Linked DNA regions of Candidatus Thiodictyon syntrophicum. The protein of the gene in region 1 interacts with the protein of each later gene in a pairwise test. Links are inferred from orthologs where the notes say so. Each region holds a gene or a part of one and is shown in the gene's direction. Other genes may lie near its edges.

What was found.
Region 2: the proteins of aceE (region 1) and nth interact in binary tests that used the Escherichia coli proteins (3 or more experiments, as listed by UniProt). The link is inferred for Candidatus Thiodictyon syntrophicum from one-to-one orthologs.

What each region holds. Positions count from the first base shown.
Region 1 is NZ_CP020370.1:271,215-281,621, reverse strand. Bases 914-4,115 are described here. They hold aceE (pyruvate dehydrogenase (acetyl-transferring), homodimeric type), read left to right. Parts: upstream 914-1,248; coding sequence 1,249-3,915; downstream 3,916-4,115. Other genes in these bases: aceF (dihydrolipoyllysine-residue acetyltransferase), read left to right, coding at 3,950-4,115; THSYN_RS01185 (PAS domain-containing hybrid sensor histidine kinase/response regulator), read left to right, coding at 914-1,112. In the rest of the region: more of THSYN_RS01185, read left to right, coding at 1-913; more of aceF, read left to right, coding at 4,116-5,608; THSYN_RS01170 (hypothetical protein), read right to left, coding at 5,908-6,645; THSYN_RS01165 (hypothetical protein), read right to left, coding at 6,760-7,209; THSYN_RS01160 (PqiC family protein), read right to left, coding at 7,672-8,361; THSYN_RS01155 (PqiB family protein), read right to left, coding at 8,361-10,097; THSYN_RS01150 (paraquat-inducible protein A), read right to left, coding at 10,018-10,407. UniProt on the Escherichia coli protein: Component of the pyruvate dehydrogenase (PDH) complex, that catalyzes the overall conversion of pyruvate to acetyl-CoA and CO(2).
Region 2 is NZ_CP020370.1:1,715,103-1,725,047, reverse strand. What follows is about bases 4,776-7,515. They hold nth (endonuclease III), read left to right. Parts: upstream 4,776-5,685; coding sequence 5,686-6,345; downstream 6,346-7,515. Other genes in these bases: queG (tRNA epoxyqueuosine(34) reductase QueG), read left to right, coding at 6,533-7,515; lexA (transcriptional repressor LexA), read right to left, coding at 4,902-5,588. Also shown: THSYN_RS33520 (PIN domain-containing protein), read left to right, coding at 1-210; THSYN_RS07430 (M15 family metallopeptidase), read left to right, coding at 516-1,340; THSYN_RS07425 (RMD1 family protein), read left to right, coding at 1,725-2,549; THSYN_RS07420 (Y-family DNA polymerase), read right to left, coding at 2,562-4,013; translesion DNA synthesis-associated protein ImuA, read right to left, coding at 4,087-4,752; more of queG, read left to right, coding at 7,516-7,618; THSYN_RS07395 (hypothetical protein), read left to right, coding at 7,941-8,159; THSYN_RS07390 (DUF1631 domain-containing protein), read left to right, coding at 8,180-9,945. UniProt on the Escherichia coli protein: DNA repair enzyme that has both DNA N-glycosylase activity and AP-lyase activity. The DNA N-glycosylase activity releases various damaged pyrimidines from DNA by cleaving the N-glycosidic bond, leaving an AP (apurinic/apyrimidinic) site.

The sequences.
Region 1 (10,407 bases):
CCGCCAACCGCGCCAAGAGCGAATTCCTGGCCACCGTGAGCCACGAGATTCTGACCCCCATGAACGGGGTGCTGGGGATGCTCGAGTCATTGCAGCACAGCGGCCCGACCCCGGAGCAGGCGCCGCATCTGGCCACCGCCCGCCGCTCCGCCGAACACCTGCTCGACATCATCAACGATATTCTGGTCCTGTCCACGATCGAGGCCGGGCGCTTCGCGGCCGAAACCACCCCCTTCGCGCCGGGTCCCGTGCTGACGGCCGCCGCCGACGCCTTTCGCGACGCGATGGCGGCCAAGGGGCTCGACTACCGGGTGGACCTGGCCGCCGGGCTGCCCGATTGCCTGCTGGGGGACCCGGCATGCCTGACGCGAATCCTGCGCAACCTGGTGGGCAACGCGCTCAAGTTCACACCCGCGGGCACGGTAACGGTCGCGCTCGGCGGGCGGCCCCTGCCGGACGGTCGCTTCGAGCTGGCGCTCACCGTGCGCGACACCGGCATCGGCATGACCCCCGAGACCCAGGCGCGGGTCTTCAGCCCCTTCACCCAGGCGGACGGGGGCACCACCCGGGCCTACGGCGGCGCCGGCCTGGGGCTCGTCATCTGCCGCCGGCTCCTGGACCAAATGGGCGGGCGCATCTGGATGCAGAGTGAACCGGGCCGGGGTTCGGAGCTGCAGGTCCGCCTGCCCTTGGCGCCCGGCAGCGCCCGGGCACCGGAGCCGCCACCGCGGCCCCGCGCGCGGCGCGCCCTGCTGGCCGAGGACAACCTGGTCAACCAGAAGGTCGCCCGCCGCATCCTGGCCGGACTGGGTCTGGAGGTCCTGGTCGCGGACGACGGGCGCCAGGCCCTGGAGGTCTTCGCCCAGGGCGGTATCGACATCGTGCTGATGGACATCCAGATGCCGGTGATGGACGGTTACGAGGCCACCCGCCGCCTGCGCGCCCTGGAGGCCGAGCGCGCCTGGCCGCGCACCCCGGTGCTGGCGGTCAGCGCCAACACCAGTGCCGAGGACCGGGACCGCTGCCTGGCCGCCGGCATGGACGCCTTCGTCGCCAAACCGACCAACGCGGCCGGGTTCAAGGCGGCGCTGGCACGGTGGGTGGAGATCTAAGAGATTTCGCGCGGATTAGGCCTTGCGTGTCGACCGAGCATTGCCCCAACACATCCTCACCATTGTCGCCGCTTCGCCCTGATATACTGCGGACCTTACGCGCCTCCCCCGCCATGACCGCTGACCGGGAACCGTCATGACCAACAGACCCGATATCGATCCGCAAGAGACCCAAGAGTGGCTCGACGCCCTGGACGGCGTGCTGGAACAGGAGGGCGTCGACCGCGCCCACTTCCTGTTGGAGCGTCTCATCGACAAGGCCCGGCGCTCGGGGGCCCATCTGCCCTACAGCGCCAACACCGCCTATCTCAACACGATCCCGGTCCAGCAGCAGGAGCGCTTCCCCGGTGACCGGGCCATGGAGCGGCGCATCCGCTCCTTCGTGCGCTGGAACGCCATGGCGATGGTGGTGCAGGCCAACCGGCTGTCGACGGAACTCGGGGGCCACATCGCCTCCTTCGCCTCCTCCGCCACCCTGTTCGACGTGGGCTACAACCATTTCTTCCACGCCCGCACCCCGGACCACGGGGGCGACCTGGTGTTCATCCAGGGCCACTCGGCCCCGGGCATCTATGCCCGCGCCTACCTTGAGGGCCGCATCAGCGAGGACGACCTGCTCAACTTCCGCCAGGAGGTGGACGGCGGGGGCCTCTCCTCCTATCCGCACCCCTGGCTGATGCCCGATTTCTGGCAGTTTCCGACGGTCTCGATGGGGCTGGGCCCGATCATGGCCATCTACCAGGCGCGCTTCATGCGTTATATCAACGACCGGGGGCTGGTCAACACCAGCAACCGCAAGGTCTGGGCCTTTCTGGGGGACGGGGAGATGGACGAGCCCGAGTCCATGGGCGCCATCGCGCTCGCCTCCCGGGAGCGGCTGGACAACCTCATCTTCGTGGTCAACTGCAACCTGCAGCGCCTCGACGGCCCGGTGCGCGGCAACGGCAAGATCATCCAGGAATTGGAGGCGGACTTCCGCGGGGCCGGCTGGAATGTCATCAAGGTCATCTGGGGGAGCTACTGGGACCCGCTGATCGCCCGCGACCAGGACGGGGTGCTCCTAAAGCGCATGGAGGAGTGCGTGGACGGGGACTACCAGGCCTACAAGGCCCGAGACGGCAAGTTTGTCCGCGAGCACTTCTTCGGCAAGTATCCGGAAACCGCCGAGATGGTCGCCAATATGACCGACGAGGACGTCTGGCGCCTGAACCGCGGCGGTCATGACCCGGCCAAGGTCTATGCCGCCTACGCCGCCGCCGTGAAGACGACCGGTCAGCCCACCGTGATCCTGGCCAAGACCATCAAGGGGTACGGCATGGGCGTGGCCGGCGAAGGGATGAACATCACCCACTCCCAGAAGAAGATGGGCGAGGTGGCGCTCAAGGCCTTCCGCGACCGCTTCAACATCCCGCTGTCGGACGATCAGCTCGACGCCACCCCCTTCTACAAGCCCCCCGTCGACAGCGAGGAGATGCGCCACCTGCACGGACTGCGCGAGGCCCTGGGCGGCTTCCTGCCGGCCCGGCACGACACGGCGGCGGCGCTGACGGTCCCTGAGCTTGCCGCCTTCGCCCCGCTCCTGGAGGGCACCGGCGACAAGGAGCAGTCGACCACCATGGCGTTCGTGCGCATCCTCAACATCTGTCTGCGCGACAAGGAGATCGGCCCCCTGGTCGTGCCGATAGTCCCGGACGAGGCGCGTACCTTCGGCATGGAGGGGCTGTTCCGCCAGGTCGGCATCTATTCCTCCGTCGGCCAGCTCTATCAGCCGGTGGACGCCGATCAGGTGATGTCCTACCGGGAGGACAAGAAGGGGCAAATCCTGGAGGAGGGGATCAACGAGGCCGGGGCCATGTCGTCCTGGATCGCGGCGGCCACGGCCTATGCGAACCACGGCCAGGCGATGATCCCCTTCTATATCTACTATTCGATGTTCGGCTTCCAGCGCATCGGCGACCTGGCCTGGGCCGCCGGTGACATGCAGGCGCGCGGCTTCCTGATCGGCGGCACGGCCGGGCGCACCACGCTCGCGGGCGAGGGCCTCCAGCACCAGGACGGCCACAGCCACCTGCTGGCCGCCACCATCCCCAACTGCATCTCCTATGACCCGGCCTATGCCTATGAGCTGGCGGTGATCGTCCAGGACGGACTGCGGCGCATGTATCAGGAGAAGGAGCGGTGGTTCTATTACATCACCACGATGAACGAGAACTACCCCCAGCCGGCCCTGCCGGAGGGGCCTGATGGGAGCACGGTGACCGGCATCCTGAAGGGCATGTACCGCGTCCAGCGGGGCGAGGAGCGCACCCACCGGGTACAATTGCTGGGCGCCGGCACCATCCTGCGCGAGGTGCTGGCCGCGGCCGAGCTGCTCGCCCGTGACTTCGACGTGGGCGCCACGGTGTGGAGTGTCACAAGCTTCAATGAACTACGGCGCGAGGGCATCGACGCGGAGCGCTGGAACATGCTCCACCCCGAGGACGAACCGCGGGCGCCCTATGTGACGGCCCAACTCACCGACACCCGCGGACCCGTCATCGCCGCCACCGACTATATGCGCGCCTATGCCGATCAGATTCGGCCCTATTGCCCGCGTCGCTATGTCGTGCTGGGCACCGACGGCTATGGCCGCAGCGACATGCGCAGTCAGTTGCGCAAGTTCTTCGAGGTCAATCGCTACTATGTGGCGGTAGCCGCCCTCAAGGCCCTGGCGGACGAGGGCGCGATCCCCGCCGCCAGGGTCGCGGAGGCCATCGCCAAATACCGCATCGACCCGGAAAAGCCCAATCCGGTGACCGTCTGAAACGCCCGGCAACACAGGCTTTGGAGAATACAGCGTGGCACACCTCGAAACCATCCTGTTGCCCGACATCGGCGATTTCGCCGAGGTCGAGATCATCGAGATCCTGGTCGCCCCCGGCGAGCGGATCGAACCCGAACAGTCACTCCTGACCCTGGAGAGCGACAAGGCGACCATGGAGATCCCGGCGCCGCGCGGCGGGGTGATCCAGGACCTCCTGGTCAAGGTCGGGGACAAGATAGCGGCCGGCAGCCCGCTGATGACACTGGCGACGCAGGATGCGGCGGCGCCGCCCCCCGCGGCGTCGCCAGTGGCCGAGCCGACGGCGGCCAGCCCGACGGCGGCCCCGACCCAGGCCGCAGCCCCAGCCGTGAGCGGGGTCGGCGAGACCATCTCAGTCCTGCTCCCGGACATCGGTGACTACGCCGAGGTGCCCGTGATCGAGATCCTGGTGGCCCCGGGCGAGCGGGTGGAACAGGATCAATCCATCCTGACCCTGGAGAGCGACAAGGCGACCATGGAGGTCCCCTCGCCGCAGGCCGGCGTAGTAGAGGGTATCGCGGTCCAACTCGGGGACAAACTGAGCCAGGGCGACCTGATCCTGACGCTGCGGGTGGATGGCGGCGGCGCGGCGGCGCCGACGGCAGTTGCTCCAGCCCCGGCCGCGGAACCGCCCGCCAAGCCCGCGCCGACGCCCCCCCAGCGCGCCCCTGGCGAGGCCGAGCGGCGTCAGGCCCCGGTGCCCCTGCGTCCGGACGACCTGGCCGCCATCGGTGCTGCCGGTCGCAAGGCCCACGCCAGCCCCACGGTGCGGCGTCTGGCGCGGGAGCTGGGCGTTGACCTGATCCTGGTCAAGGGGTCAGGGCCCAAGGACCGCGTGCTGCGGGAGGACGTGCAGGGATATGTCAAGCGCACCCTGGCCCAGGGGGCCGCGGCGTCCGCCGCGGGCGCCCTGCCCTTCGCGCTCCCCGCCGCGGCGGCCGTGGACTTTTCCAAGTTCGGACCCGTCGAGGTCAAGGAACTCTCCCGCATCCAGAAGCTCAGCGGCCGGCACCTGCACCGGTGCTGGCTCTCGATCCCGCACATCACCCAGTTCGATGAGGCGGACATCACCGAGTTGGAGGCCTTCCGCAAGGCGCAGAAGGACGCCGCGGAGGCGGCGGGGGTGAAACTGACCTTCCTGCCCTTCCTGCTCAAGGCCGTCGCCACGGCCCTGAACCGCATGCCCACGGTCAAGTCGTCCCTGACCCCGGACGGCGACGCACTGGTGATGAAGCACTACACCCATATCGGCGTCGCTGTGGACACCCCCAACGGGCTGGTGGTCCCGGTGGTGCGCGACGTGGACAAGAAGGGCATCTACGACCTGGCCCGGGACCTGATGGATTTCAGCAAAAAGGCCCGAGACGGCAAGCTCCTGCCCGGCGACATGCAGGGCGGCTGCTTCACCATCTCCAGCCTCGGGGGCATCGGCGGCACCGCCTTCACCCCCATCGTGAATGCCCCTGAGGTAGCCATCCTGGGGGTTTCGCGCTCGGACACGAAGCCGGTATGGAACGGAAAAGAATTCGTGCCGCGCCTGATGCTGCCGCTATCGTTGTCTTATGACCACCGGGTGATCGACGGCGCCGCGGGGGCGCGCTTCACTACCCTGCTCGGGCGACTCCTGGGGGACATCCGCACCCTGCTGCTCTGATGCCCGCGCGGGTGCGATCAGAACTGATGTGGTGATCGAGATCGTGGGTACGTTGTCGTTGTCGTTGTCGTTGTCGTTGTCGAATAATCCGACCACGATTACGACAACGACAACGACGCCCGGTCCTTGAGAACGCCCGGTAGCCTGTAGCTGTAGGTGCGCGATGCGTACCCTACGACATGTGCGTTAACACATCAGATCTGATCGCACCCTGCCCGCGCCCCGGCGTCCGATGCTTCAGCCTTGCCCTGTGGGAGTCCGGTCCCGCGGGGACACGAGTGAAATGATCGGGCGCTGGACTACCAGAACCTGGGCTCGAACCCCGGCCGATTCTTGACCTCCATGACCTGATCGCCCACGGCAAGCACCAGGAAGCCCAGCCGCTCGGCGTAGTTGAGCACACTGTCGTCCACCGACAGGGTGGCCAGGATGCCGACGACCGGCAAATGGGCGCGCGCGGGCAGGAATTCCCGGAAGGCGGCGATCTCATCGATCAGCCGGTCGACATCCGCACTGCGCAGGGTGGCCTTGGTGCTGTTCAAGGCGGCCACCTCGGGGGCGATGGCAAAGGCATCGAACTCCCGCACCCGCCCGTCGGGCAGACGCAACCGCACCCGGGCCTGGATGCTGTCGAATTCGCGGCCCAGCGTCTCACGCAGGATGCGCGGCAGGCTGGGGTAGACCAAGTCCTCGACCATGGTGCCGAGCTTGTTGGCGAGGTCGCCCCACTTGCGGTTCATCTCGCGGCGCTCGGCGATGGACTCGGCCTTGAATCCCAGCATTTCGGCCTTGAATCCCAGCATTTCGTCCTTGAACTCGCGCATTTCGTCCTTGAACTCGCGCATCTCGTCCTTGAACTCGCGCATCTCGTCCTTGAACTCGCGCATCTCGTCCTTGAACTCGCGCATCTCCGCCGTGGTGCGCTGCTGGGACTTATAGAGCTTGTTGAACTCGATCCCCACACTCGCGACGAACCGGTCGATCGAGGCCTCGAGTCGATCGACGCGTTCGGCGGTGGCAGGCAGCGGGGCGGGCATGGGATGACTCCGGTTGGTCGGCGCAGGAGAGTATAGCCCTGCGCGACGGTTTGAGCCCGGCGACCGCCCGGCGGCGGGGACCGCGCCGGACCTACCTCAAGGGCCGGGCCCCGCTCAGGCGGCGACGCGTTCGGTCCTTTCCTCCAGGCGCCGAATCAACGGATACAGATTCTCGGTCTCGCGCTGGATGCGATCGAGCACCAACCCGAACATCTGATTGGTGTCCCTCACGAAGGCGGCGTGATCGGCGATCTTCAATTCCTGTTTACGCTCGTCGCACCAGTCCTTGAGGTAGGCGGCGAAGATCCGCTTGATCTCCACGGAGCCGGACAGGAAGCGGTCGGCGGTATTCACCATGAGCCGGTCCTGACTCTGAATGAGACGCCCGCAGAACTGGGCGTCCACCATCTCCATGTGCTGGCGAACCTTGCTTACGTATTCAAAGAAGAGCTGGCGCGCGCAGTCGGTATCACACATGGCGCGCTTGCGAATGAGATAGAGAAAGACATTGGAGATCTCCGTGATCTTGTGATTTTGTTCGTGACATCTCGCGAAATTGACCATGTTACTCCGCCCTCCGGGGTTTTCTTGTGGTAATGTGAAAATGATATTTCCGATCGCGCCGCCGGCCCCACACCGGGGGCGAAAGGCGCAAGCAACGCGGCGGTCAGGAAAATGACCGCGGGGCCGTGCGGGCCGCCGGCCCACCCCGGTTGAGCCGGCGGCGACACTGCACCAATACCCTGCAACCAGAGCAGCGGGCCGGTTCCCGGGTCGCCGCATGCCGTGAAGCGAAAACGTAACGCCCCGGCGCGCCTTTTACAAGAGCTAATTGCCGGGACGCACACAATCCTTGCCGCCGCTTTGTCCCCGGCCTTTCCGCCTGCTGGTCAGGTACGCCGGGCCGGTGGCTGGTACACCCGCAGACCGAGTCCCCGGGATCGATACATGAGGCAATAGCATCAGACGACGCTAATATTCGGAAAAGCTAATTCGACGGTTTCCGGCACCTGCGTGTGCCCTGGGTCAATACAGGAGCGGCGCGGCCGGCGGCGCCGTCGGCTTGGGCAGACCGCGCAGGACTGCGGCCACGTCCTCGCTGAAGGCACCCAGGGCCGCGCTCATGGCAGCGATGAGCGCCGCCTGATCCGCCGGCGGGCGCAGGGGCTGACGGTAACTGGTCTCGCGGGCCGCCAGGGTCTGCTCCAGGCGGGGGTCCAGCACCGCCCAGCGCACCTTCAGCACGGCCTCGCCCGCCGGGGTGCCCTCGAAGGTCAGCACGTCCGCGGTGATGCGAAAATCCAGTGGGAAGCGGACCTCGGTCGGGAAGATCAGGACCCGGCTGGTGCCGACCAGATAGGCCAGGTTCTCGCTCCAGACCCGCAGGAAGTCGTCCTGCAGGGTCCCGCCCCAGCGGTTGAACTCGTCCAGGGCCAAACGGTTGTTGCCATCGCGCGAGACGATCTGCGGCCGATCCAGAAAGCCGGGAAAGGTCACCGGCCCCAACCCGATGCCCAGGGTACCGCCGGTCACCGCGGCGTGCCCGTCCGCCGCGGGTAGTGGTCTCAGGGTAAAGAAGTTCGACGGGGGTGAGCCGGCACAGCCGGCGACGGCAAGGACCCAGCCAAGCCACCAGCAAAGGGAGAAATGAGTCCGCTTCGCGGGCCTCGCCGCGCGCCCGACGACGGCCCCGTCGCCAACCACTGCCGCTGTCACTAGCGCCCCCCCGCCTTGCCCTTCAGCAGCGCCTCCGGGTGACGCTCCAGGTAGTCCGCCATGAGCCGCACGGAGCGCGCCGCGGCGCCCACCTCCGCAAACATACGTTCCATCTCGATATATAGGGGAGAATTGAGCGCCACAATGTCACCGGCATACTTCATGGTGGTCGAGGTCGCGCGCAGGGCCGCGCTCAGTTGCGGTGCGAGCTCGCCATCCAGGCGCTCCGCGCTCTTGCGCACCGCGGCCAGGGCCGCTTGCGTCTCTGCGACCGCGCCCTGCAATTCCCGGGAGTTGATCAGCGCGTTGGCGCCGGCCGCCGCCTGACCCAGGTCGCGGCCGAGCTGCTCGATCGGCAGGCGATCGAGCTTTTCGAGCACGCTGGTCGCCCTGGTGGTCAGGGCCTCCAAGGGCGCCGGCACGGTCGGCAGCACCACATAGTCGCCATGCCGCGAGGGGCGCTCCGGCGGGGCGCCAGGATGGAAATCCAGGTCCACATAGAGGGCACCGGTCAGTAGATTATCCGATTTGAGCTGGCCGCGCAGACCATTGGCGACCAGGCGTTCGACCACGGCGGCCGGCTCGATCCGCCCCGGGTCGCCACTGACACCGATGCGCTCCGGCTCGACCTCCACCAGCACCGGGATCTGGAAGTCGTAGTCGTCCACATTGAAGATCAACTGCACGTCCAGCACCCGACCGATGGCGATGCCGCGCAACCGCACCGCGGCGCCCACCGCCAGGCCGCTCACCGAGCCCTTGAAATACAGCAGGTAGCGATCCTTGTGGGCGTAGGTCTTCTCGTGGGCTTGCTCCCGACTCGGGTAGAGCGCCAAGACCTCGCCCGCCGCGGCCGCCTTGCGCTCCCCGTCGATGGTATCCGGGGTGTCGAATGAGATGCCGCCGATCAGCACCGACAGGAGTGACTGGGTGTCCACCGTGACCCCCGCGGTGGAGATCGAAAAATCCAGCCCGCTCGCGTTCCAGAAGCGGGTATTGGTATAGACCAGGCGGTCGTAGGGGGAGGAGACGAAGATCTCGATGTTGACCGACCCCCCATCCGTCTCCAATTGGTGGCCCGCCACCTGCCCGACCTGGATCTGCCGGTAGTAGACCGGAGAACCGATATTGAGCGACCCCAGGGTCGGGGAGCGCAGCAGGAAGCGCTTACCGGCCTCCGAGGTGGTGAAGAGCGGCGGTTCCTCCAGACCCAGGAAGCGGCGCGCCGACTTACCCTCGGTCACCGGATCGATCGCGATATAGGGTCCCGACAGCAGCGTCTCCAGACCGGACACCCGGCTCGCACTCACCCGCGGGCGCTCCACCCAAAAACGGGTATCGGTGGTCAGGTAGGCACTGGATCCGTACTTGAGCTGGGCGGTCACCAGGATCGACTTCAGATCCGGACTCACATCGATGGCGGTCACCTCCCCCACGTCCACGTCCTTGAACTTGACCTTGGTCTTGCCGGCCTGGAGCCCAGCCGCGGAGTTGAACTGGATCTGGACCCGCGGCCCCTGCTCGGCATAAGTCTTGTAGGCGAGCCAGGCGCCGATGACCAGGGCCACCAGCGGGATCAGCCAGACGATCGAGGGCCGGTCGCGCCGCCGCGTCACAGCCTCGGGCAGCGGCGCGCCGGGCCAATCCGCCCACTCCTCAGCCTGTCCGGGCGCGGACGGCGCTGGGGCCGTCCGCGCCCCGCGCCCCGGGATCGCCCCGTTCTCGGTCTCTGACATGGTCCTGCCCTTGTTGCAACGCCCGTTCTGATTCCAGGTCCGGCCCCAGGCGATCCCAGATCAGCCGGGGATCAAATGACATGGCGGCCAGCATGGTGAGAACCACGACCGCGCAGAAGAAGATGGCCCCCGTCTGCGCCTCCACGCTGGCCAGGTTCCCCAGGCGCACCAGAGCCGCCAGGATGCTGACCACAAAGACGTCCACCATCGACCAGCGGCCGATGGTCTCGGTGATCCGATACAGCCGCGTGCGCTCGCGCGGGCGCCAGCCGGAGCGCACCTCAACCGAGATCAGGAGATAGACCAGGAT
Region 2 (9,945 bases), 1.4 Mb from region 1 along the record:
AGAGCTGTTCCAGACAACAGCGTATGGGACGCCCTGCATATTGTGATCGCAGCCACGCAGGGGATCGAATACCTTCTCACTTGGAACTTTAAGCACATCAACAACGCCGAGACAAAGGCACTGATTGCCCGGGTCGTCGAAGCCGATGGCTGGGTATGTCCTGTTCTCTGCTCGCCCGAGGAACTCGGAGGTAACGCTGATGAAGAATGACGCTATTGTCGATGAGGTCCGGAACCATGGCCTGGCATTGGCTGCGCGATACGGCAATAATACCGGGGCAATCTGCAAAGCCCTTAAGGAAAGAGAGCGGTCATCGGTACGCAAGGTTGTTGATCGGGCACCACGTCGGTTGGCAATAAAATCTCAGCAGTCGGCTTAGCGCAAGACCCAGGGACAGTATACTGAATTCAGCGCAAATCCGCCCTCAGAGTTCCGGGGACAGTATCCTTAATTCAGCGTAAAGCCGCCCGCGATTGAGCAAGCTGTCCCCGGAATTCCCGATACAAGGTGCTACGATGATCGCAATCATCTACCGCAACGGGTACGAACAACAACGGATGCCGCGCAAGGCTTGGACTGCGATCACCGTCGCCTGTCTCGCCGGCCTGCTGTCGCTGCCGTCGGCGGCCGTGTGGGCGGCAGGGCTCCCGGACGGCTTTGTCTATCTGCGGGAGGTCGCGCCCGCTATCGCGCAGGACATGCGCTACTACGGCAGCCACAATTTCATCGGCCGCCCGATCGACGGCTATCAGGCCCCGGAGTGTATCCTCACCCGGGAGGCCGCCGCGGCAGTGAAGGCGGTGCACGAGGACCTTGCCGCCGCCGGCCTGCGGGTCAAGGTCTTCGACTGCTACCGCCCCACGCGGGCGGTGGCGCAGTTCGTACGCTGGAGCCGGGATCTCGAGGACCAGCGGATGAAGGCGGAGTTCTACCCCAACATCGCCAAGACGGACTTCTTCCGCCTGGGCTATGTCGCGAAGCGCTCCGGCCACTCCCGCGGCAGTACGGTGGACCTGGCCCTGGAGCCCGCCGCTGCGTCGCCGTCCCAGGTGGACGCGCGGGCTGACGGGCCGGCGGTCGCCTGCACGGCGCCCTTCGCCGAGCGCTTCCCGGACAGCCCGCTGGACTTCGGCACCGGCTTCGACTGTATGGACCCACTCTCGCACCCGGACAGCCCGGCCGTGCCCAGCGAGGCCCAGCGCAACCGCGCCCTGCTCGCCCAGGCGATGGAGCGGCACGGCTTCCGCGGCCTGCCCGAGGAGTGGTGGCATTTCACCCTCAAGGCCGAACCCTTCCCGAACACCTGGTTCGATTTTCCGGTCATGGCCCCGGGTCAATGACGGCGGTCTCCTACTCTGGCGCCGAGACGATCTGCTGGAATTGCGCCTGCGCGTTCGGCGCCATCGTCCGGCTAACGGCCATGGAAGGAACCTCAGTCACCCCGGACGATAAGAGCCCCCCGTGGAAGCGGCTTCAGCCGCGATGCGAGGCCTCGTCGCGGCTGAAGCCGCTCCCACAGCGTCGCTGCGCGACCTTCACGGTCAAACCTGCGCCTGCATTTTGGCGCCGAGACCCTCTCGGCTGATCCGTCCAGTGGGCGCAGCCTTAAGCAGATACCTGCGCCAGGCGGCCGCGTCCCCAGCCGGTTCAGCGGGCCCCGCGGGCGCTTTGCCGCGGCGGCCCCGCGGTGGCACACTGCGCAGACCAGCCACGGAGAAACCAGAATGCCATCAACGAGCGCCGTCATCGCCATCGCACCGGAGGCGCCGACCCTCAAGGCCCATGCCTTGCTGTTGGGCCGCCGTCTGGACCTGCGCAGTCTCACCCATGTGGAGCCGCTGGCCATGAATCCGCTGGTGGTGCGGGTCAGCGGCGGGGGGCGGGCGGTACTGATGCGCTACGGGGCGGCGGTACTGTTCGACGTGGCCCCCGGCGCGGAGGCGTCATTCCTGCAACTGCTGGCACCCTGCGTGCGCGAACCCCTGGCCACCCCCGAGACCGAGACGCTCGAGATCGTCATCGACAGCACCCGCGGCGACCTGATGGAACGCGACCGGCTGGTACTCTGCGACTCCGACGCGGCGCGCCTGCAGGTGGTGGCGGACGTGCTGGGCAAGAGCGTGCTGCTGGCGGACCAGGAGGCGCAGGTGGCACGCGCCTTCGACCGCATCGACCCCTTGGCCGAGGAACTGCATCGGCACGGCCGCGGGGCGCGGCGCGCCCGTCACCTGATCCGTCATATCGGCGAGACCCTGCTGATCCAGCACCGCCTGGTGGGGCGCGCCGAGGTCGGTGACAAGCCGGAGGTGATCTGGGAGCGGCCGGATCTGGAACGCCTGTTCCTCGGCCTGGAGGCCGAATTCGAGGTCCGTGAGCGCCAGGTCGCCCTGGAGCGCAAGCTGACGCTGATCAACGACACCGCCGCGACCCTGCTCGACCTGCTCCAGACCAAACGCTCGGCGCGGGTTGAGTGGTACATCACGATCCTGATCCTGATCGAGATCGTACTCACGCTCTATCAGTTGTTCGTGCGCGGGCCGGGCGGCTGAGGTCCGGCTCAATCAACCGAAGCGCCCGTGTAGAAACCAGTCGCGGCGGCCCCTGAGGTCCCGATAGACCCATAGCCGTTCGCCGCGCGGGCTGGTGGCGACGAAGTAGTCCCGCGCTACGGCGTGCTCATCCCACCAGCCGGTGTCGATGCGCTCGCGCTCCTGCCCCAGGTCCAGGGCGCCGTCCAGCCAGGGGCGGCCGTCGCGCACCACCAGGGGTTGGGGCTGCGGCAGGAGCCACAGGGGGCGGTCCGGACGGGGACAGCCGCGGCCGGACGCGCCGGGCTCGACCCAACACCAGGCGTGCTCGGGGCGGTGGTCGGCCGCCAGGGCAAGGCCACGCACCGCGTCCGGACCCAGACGGGCGCGCAGCCGGTCCAGCAGCGCGGTGTCCGGGGTACGGCCGGGGGGCAACAGACGCGCAAAGAGGTCCCCAGGGGTGGGGCTCAGGGGCTGGACCTGAGTCGCATCGAGGCCGATCCCGCACACCGCGGCCGGCAGTTCCAGGCGCTCCAGGTGCCCGCGCAAGAGTTCCAGCCAGCGCTCCGGGTCGGCCAGGGGTCGGGCGGCGCCCAGGCACAACCGGGTGTCGGGGTGCCGCGCATGCCCGAAGCGCCAGTCGAGCCGCGCCACCCCGGCCTGGCGTCCGAGCAGGAAGCCGCCCAACTCCGCGAGCAGGCGCCGACAAGGGAAGACCAGGGCCGGCGCCAGTTCCACCGCCGCGGGCAGTTCGAGGTAGCCGCGGTACGCGGCCGGGGGTACGAAGGGCGGGCGGGGGTCCGGGGTCTCGCCCAGCAGGCGCTCCAGCCAGTCCACCCGCCGTGGCCCCAGGCGTTCGCGCAACCCCTGGCGGGGCAGGCGCAGCAGGTCGCCGACCCGGCGTAGGCCCATGGCGGTGAGGTCCTCCAACTCCCGCGGGCCCAGGCCCAGGGCGCCCAGGGGCAGGCCGGCGAGGGCGGCGCCCAGGGCCGCACGGTCGGGGATGATCGGGCGCCCGCCCGCCCCGCCCCCGGCCTGGATCGCCACGACCAGGGCGCCCAGGGGCGTGGGCGCCAGGGCGAGGCGGCCCTCGTAGCCGAGCCCGGCCAGGCCCTCCCCCACCTGATCCAGCAGGGACTGGGCCCCGCCGAAGAGGCGCAGGCTGGCGGCCACGTCCAGCAGCAGCGAGCGGGGCGGCACCAGGCTGACCACGGGGGTGAAGCGGATGGACCAGGCGGCCAGGCGCGCCAAGGCCTCGCGCTCCGCCCCCGGGCGCAGCACCCGCACCACGAGTTCCGCGCAGCGGGCGCGGGCGGCACCGACCGTCAGCCCCGGGCGAATGCCCGCGGCGGCGGCGGCCGGGTCGCAGCGCAGGATGCGCTCGCCCTGGCGGGTGGTGCTGATGGCGAGCGGCACCCCCGCGGCACAGGCCCGCCCCAGGACCTCAAGGGGTAGCTGGGGGAGATAGAGCGCGAGCCAGCGCATCGGCGACCCCCGCAAGAATGATTGAAGGCCACACAGCATTGAAATTGAAGGCCGAGCCGGCCGGTTGATATTTTCAGACTGCTCGGACCTTGCTGCGTAATTGCGCGTCGCCTGCTTCTTGAGGCGCCACGGCCCCGGTAAATGGCAGGTGCAATACCGCCCCGGCCCGGCCGCCGCGCTGTTTGAGGACCGTCACCCGGTAACCGGTCGGGGCCGTCTGCACCTGCAGACGCAGGGCGGCGGGCGAGGGCTGGCGGGCGGCCCCCGGGTCCCGGAACAGGAAGGCCAGGGCCTCACCGGCCGCGGCGGCCAACTGGAGCCGACGCAGCGCCGTTGCGTCCCAGCGCCCGCCCCACAGCAGCACCGCCGCACAGGCCCCAGAGCGCAGGCCCTGCTCGGCGGCCCAGGCGCACCGCTCCCCGGCGCTCACCAGCACCAGGCGCTCCAGGCCGACACCCTGGGCGGCCAAGGCCGGGGCAAAGGGTTGCAGGGGCGGGTCCACCAGCAGCAGCCAGCGGGACTGGGCACTGAGCCGGGCCAGGGCCGGCAGGACCAGCCCGAACCCGTCCGCGGGCTGCTCCCCGAGCAGTTCGCTCAGGCTGCCGGGGGGCCAGCCGCCCCAGGGCAGTTCCCGGTCCAGGGCGGCGTGCCCGGTGGGGACCCCCGCCGGCGCCAGGTCCTGCGCCACCCGACCCTGCCAGAGGTCGGGACGCCGCGCGAGAAGCTCTTGGATGGACATGTGTCAAATCGTCGTTGTCGTTGTCGTTGTCGTAATCGGAGAAGCGATGCAATTTGGGGTGCGAGAGAATCCGGGGCTACGATAACCTCGATTACGATTACGACAACGACAACGACGCGAAAAGCATTCCTGACACATGTCTGACACCACTACAGCCGTTGCGGCGCGACCAATCCCAGTCGCAGCACCCCGACGGCGATGCCCTCAATGACCAGTTCCTGTTTGCGCAGGTCCACCGCGATAGGCGGGAAGTCGGGGTTCTCCGCCAGGAGCTGGACGCGATAGACCCAGTGGGCCTGGCGGCGCAGGCGTTTGACCGTGACCTCGTCATTGAGCCGCGCCACCACGATCTGGCCGTTCTGCGCCTCTGCAATGGCATGTACGGCGAGCAGGTCCCCATCCAGAATGCCCGCGTCGCGCATACTGCTGCCGCGTACCCGCAGCAGGTAGTCGGCCCGGGGGCGAAAGAGCCCCGGGCTGATCCGGTGCCGGTCCTCCACATGCTCCGCGGCCAGGATCGGGCTACCGGCGGCGACCCGGCCGATGACCGGCAGGCCCGCCTCAGCGCCGCCTGTACCGGAGCGCCCCAAGGTCCCCTCGTCAGACTCACCGTCGGCCCCGCACGCAATCAGCCGGATGCCCCGGGAGCGCCCGCGGGTGAGTTCGATGGCCCCATGCCGGGCCAGGGCGCGCAGGTGGTCCTCCGCCGCATTGGCGGAGCGAAACCCCAGTGAGCGGGCGATCTCGGCCCGGGTCGGGGGCACCCCGGTCACGCGCAGGTGGCGCTCGATCAGGTCCAGAACCAGGCGTTGGCGGTCGGTGAGTTGATCGGTCATAACTGTATTTTTATCCAGATGTGGGCGCTTTGCAAGGCCGTTGTCGAACTGTCGGCGGGCTTGGCCCGGGGCGCCCGACACCCTATCCTCCCCACCCATGAATGACGCCAAACGCCGCCTGATCTTCGAGCGCCTGCGCGCCGCGAATCCGACCCCGACCACAGAGCTTCAGTACCGCAGCCCCTTCGAGTTGCTGGTCGCCGTGATCCTCTCCGCGCAGGCGACGGACAAGGGCGTCAACCAGGCCACCGCCCGGCTCTTTCCCATCGCCAACACCCCCCAGGCGATCCTGGACTTGGGCGAGGAGGGGCTGAAGGCGCAGATCCGCACCATCGGGCTCTTCAACAGCAAGGCACGCCACCTGATCAAGACCTGTGAGCTGTTGGTGAGCGCGCACGGCGGGGCTGTGCCGCGGGATCGCCAGTCGCTGGAGTCCCTGCCCGGGGTGGGCCGCAAGACCGCCAACGTGGTGCTGAACACCGCCTTCGGTGAGCCGACCATGGCGGTCGACACCCACATCCTGCGGGTCGGCAACCGCACCCGCATCGCCCCGGGCAAGACCCCGGCGGTGGTGGAGCAAAAGCTCCTGCGGCACGTCCCCCGGGAATTCCTGAAAGACGCCCATCACTGGCTGATCCTGCACGGGCGCTATGTCTGCGTGGCGCGCACCCCCCGCTGCCCCGCCTGCCCCATCGCCGACCTGTGCGAGTTCCCGGACAAGCATCAACCTAAAGAAGAGCAGTTAAGCCGCAAATGAACGCAAATGAACGCAAAAAATACCGTGGCTTGCGGACGCCCGTCGAACCAGGCCGGTCCACCCGCGGGGTGACCTCCCGGCATCGCACAGCAACGAGTAAGTTGATGTCTTTATTTGCGTTCGTTTGCGTTCATTTGCGGCCAAATATTCTTTCCGGGAGCGCGCGCGGGCGCTGGCCTGGGCCCGCGTGACGGAAGCCACCAGGGACAGTCCCGACGGCGCCGCGCTGGCTCAGGCGATCAAGACCTGGGGCCAGGAACTGGGCTTCCAGCAACTGGGCATCGCCGCGACTGACTTGAGCGTCGCCGCGGCCCACCTGGCGGAGTGGCTCCGCGCCGGATATCACGGCGAGATGCACTACATGGCCCGCCACGGCACCCGCCGCTCCCGCCCCGCCGAGTTGGTACCCGGTACCCGCAGTGTGATCATGGCGCGGATGGACTATCTGCCGCAGACCCGCACGGCCATGGCCGCGGCGCTGCGCGACCCCACGGGCGCGCTCATCTCCCGCTATGCCCTGGGCCGCGACTATCACCGGCTCCTGCGCCGCCGCCTGCAACGGCTTGCCGAGCGCATCACGGCGGCGATCGGCCCCTTCGGTCATCGCGCCTTTGTGGATTCGGCCCCGGTGCTGGAGAAGCCCCTGGCGCAGCACGCGGGCCTGGGCTGGATCGGCAAGCACACCAATCTGATCGACCGGCGGGCCGGCTCCTGGTTTTTCCTGGGGGCGCTCTACACGGATCTCGCCCTGCCCCCGGATACCCAGGCCCGGGACCACTGCGGTCGCTGCCAGGCATGCCTCCGCGCCTGCCCGACCGGGGCCATCGTCGCGCCCTATCGACTCGACGCCCGCCGCTGCATCTCCTATCTCACCATCGAACACCCCGGCCCCATCCCGGAGCCCCTGCGCCCCCTGCTCGGCAACCACATCTACGGCTGTGACGACTGCCAACTGGTCTGCCCCTGGAACCGCTTCGCCCGGCTGACGGCAGAGCCCGCCTTTCTGCCCCGCCACGGACTCGCCGCGGCGACCCTGGTGGAACTCTTCGCCTGGGATGAAGCAACCTTCCTCGCACGCACGCAAGGCTCGGCGCTGCGGCGCATCGGCCACGAGCGCTGGCTGCGCAACCTCGCCGTCGCGCTGGGCAATGCCCCGCCCGGCCCGGCGGTGACGGCGGCCCTGGCGGCCCGCGCCGACCATGCGAGCCCACTGGTGCGCGAGCACGTCGGCTGGGCACGGCGGCACCGCCCGGACGATCCGCAACGGTTTTGAGTTTTCGGTTCTTCATTTTTCGTTTAAACTTATTAAACAGTGCGTTACGAAAAACGAGAAACGAGAAACCAAGTACCATGGGGATCAGTGCACCGCTCGGACGGGCTGGCCGTACCGACCGAAATGGATGAGCAACCGCCCCAGGGTCGTCGCCCGCCAACGCGGACGGTGATTGCTCCGGCGCAGGATTAAGATAAACTCACGCTTTCATGACTACCGTGACCCCGACCGGGGGCAGGACCGGACGGTCCCTGGCGCGCTTGGCGCGCCGGCGCGTGCCGACGGCCTTAGCCCCTGGGATCAGCTTGTCGATCAGGATGCCATGCCCTATTTCGTCTATCAGATCACGCCGCCCCGCACCCTGACGCACCGCGCGACCCTCGCGCGCTACCAGGATGCGCGCGACCAGGTCCGCGCCCTGCGCGCGGCCGACCCGGACGCCGGCCCGGCCGCGTATCGGCTCATCTTCGCGGGCCAGATGGCCGAGGCGGAACGACTTCTGTCGCTGCCGCGCGATGAACGGGTGATCGGTGAGGACTGATCCCGCAACCGGCAGCCAAGATGCTTGAGAACACCATTACCCGCGCCACGCACCGACGGCAATATCACGCCGTCCTGGACCAATGCCGGGACACGGTGCTGGTCTTTTTCGACGCCCAGTTGACGGAGCTGTTCCAGAACGCGGGGGCGGCCCTGCTGGACTTCGCCGAGCGGGCCGAGAGCAACGCGGTCCAAAGCCGCTTCTTTGAGGCCATGGGCCAACTGACGCGGCGGCGCAGCGACATCGAGCATATCTTCCGCCAGGAAATCAATCTCGGGTTCGAGAACCTGGACAAGTCCAGCAACCCGGCGCAGCCGCTGCCGGACTCGGCCGGCAGCCACGGCGTGGAACTGTCGCTGGTAGAGCCGGACGACATGGAGGAATCGGTCGCGGCGGAAAATCTCATCCTGCGCGCCAACGCCAACTACTTTCCCGAGCTGTACGCCCTGAGCCAGCGCTTGAGCGTCGTCAACGGCGGCAAGAAGCTCAAGGACTTCGAGATCCCGGCCAGCCCCCACCACCTGGTGCACTCCTTTCGGCGCGCCATCGAGGGGCTGGACGTGCAGATCCGGGTCAAGATCATCCTCTACGCCCTGTTCGACAAATTCTTGCTCAAAAAGGCGCGTCCGACCTATGCCGAGTACAACAGCATCCTGATCGGCGCGGGGATCCTGCCGAACCTCAAACCGGTGCACCTGCGCGCGGATGCCCGGCGGGACGCACCGGAACGCAAGACGGAGCGCGACCGGACCGGGGTCGAGGGGCAACGTGGGGCGGGTGGCGAAGCCGGTCAACGCCCCGCCGGGGGCGATATGGCGGAGCCCCAGGCCCTGGGTGCTGAGTTATTCGACTCCATCTTGGACCTGATGTCGAGGAAGCACACGCAGCGCCGCGGCAGACCCGGCACCGGCGGCGTCGGCAGCAGCGGACCAAGTTCCGCGGAGGCCCAGGCCCAGACCAACGAACTGTTGTCGGCGATCAACAGCCTACAGGCCAGCCACACGCCCGAACTGGTCTCCACCGCGGTGACCGAGGCGACCCAGTTCCCCAACATCGAGGTCGACGCGGCCTTCGTCACCCGTGTCAAGGAGGCCCTGAGCCTGGAGCGGCAACAGGTCTTGAACACCATCGACCGCGACAAGCTCTCCCCGATGGATGCGGACCTGATCGACCTGATCGGCATGCTGTTCGAGTACATGCTCAATGACCCGGTGTTGCCCAATGTGGCCAAGGCCCTGCTCAGCCACCTGCACACCCCCTATCTCAAGGTCGCCCTGATCGACCGCCGCCTGCTGGTGGACAGCCGCCACCCGGCGCGGCGCCTGCTTGATCAGATGGTGGAGGCCGGCAGCCTCTGGGTGGAGGAGGGCAACCCGGCCCGCGGCATGTTCCCCGCCATGCAGCAGATCGTCGATCGGGTCCTCCAGGAGTTTACCGAGGATGTCGGCCTGTTCGACGAATTGCTGCGCTTCTTCGACGAGAAGATGGCCGAACAGCAGCGGCGCAGCGACACCATGGAACAGCGCACCCAGGAGGCCGCCCGCGGCCGCGAGAAACTGGCCCTGGCCAAACAGCGCGCCGCACACGAAATCGAGGGGCTGGTCGGCCTCTTCCCGATGCCCACTCAGGTCGCCGGCTTCCTCTCCAAGACCTGGCTCGACAATCTGGTCTTCATCCTGCTGCGCGACGAACAGCAAGAGCGCGGCACCGCCTGGAAGCAAGCAATCGGGATCGCCGAGCAACTGGTCGGGCTCTTTGATCGGCGCGCCTCGGCAGAGACCCTGCG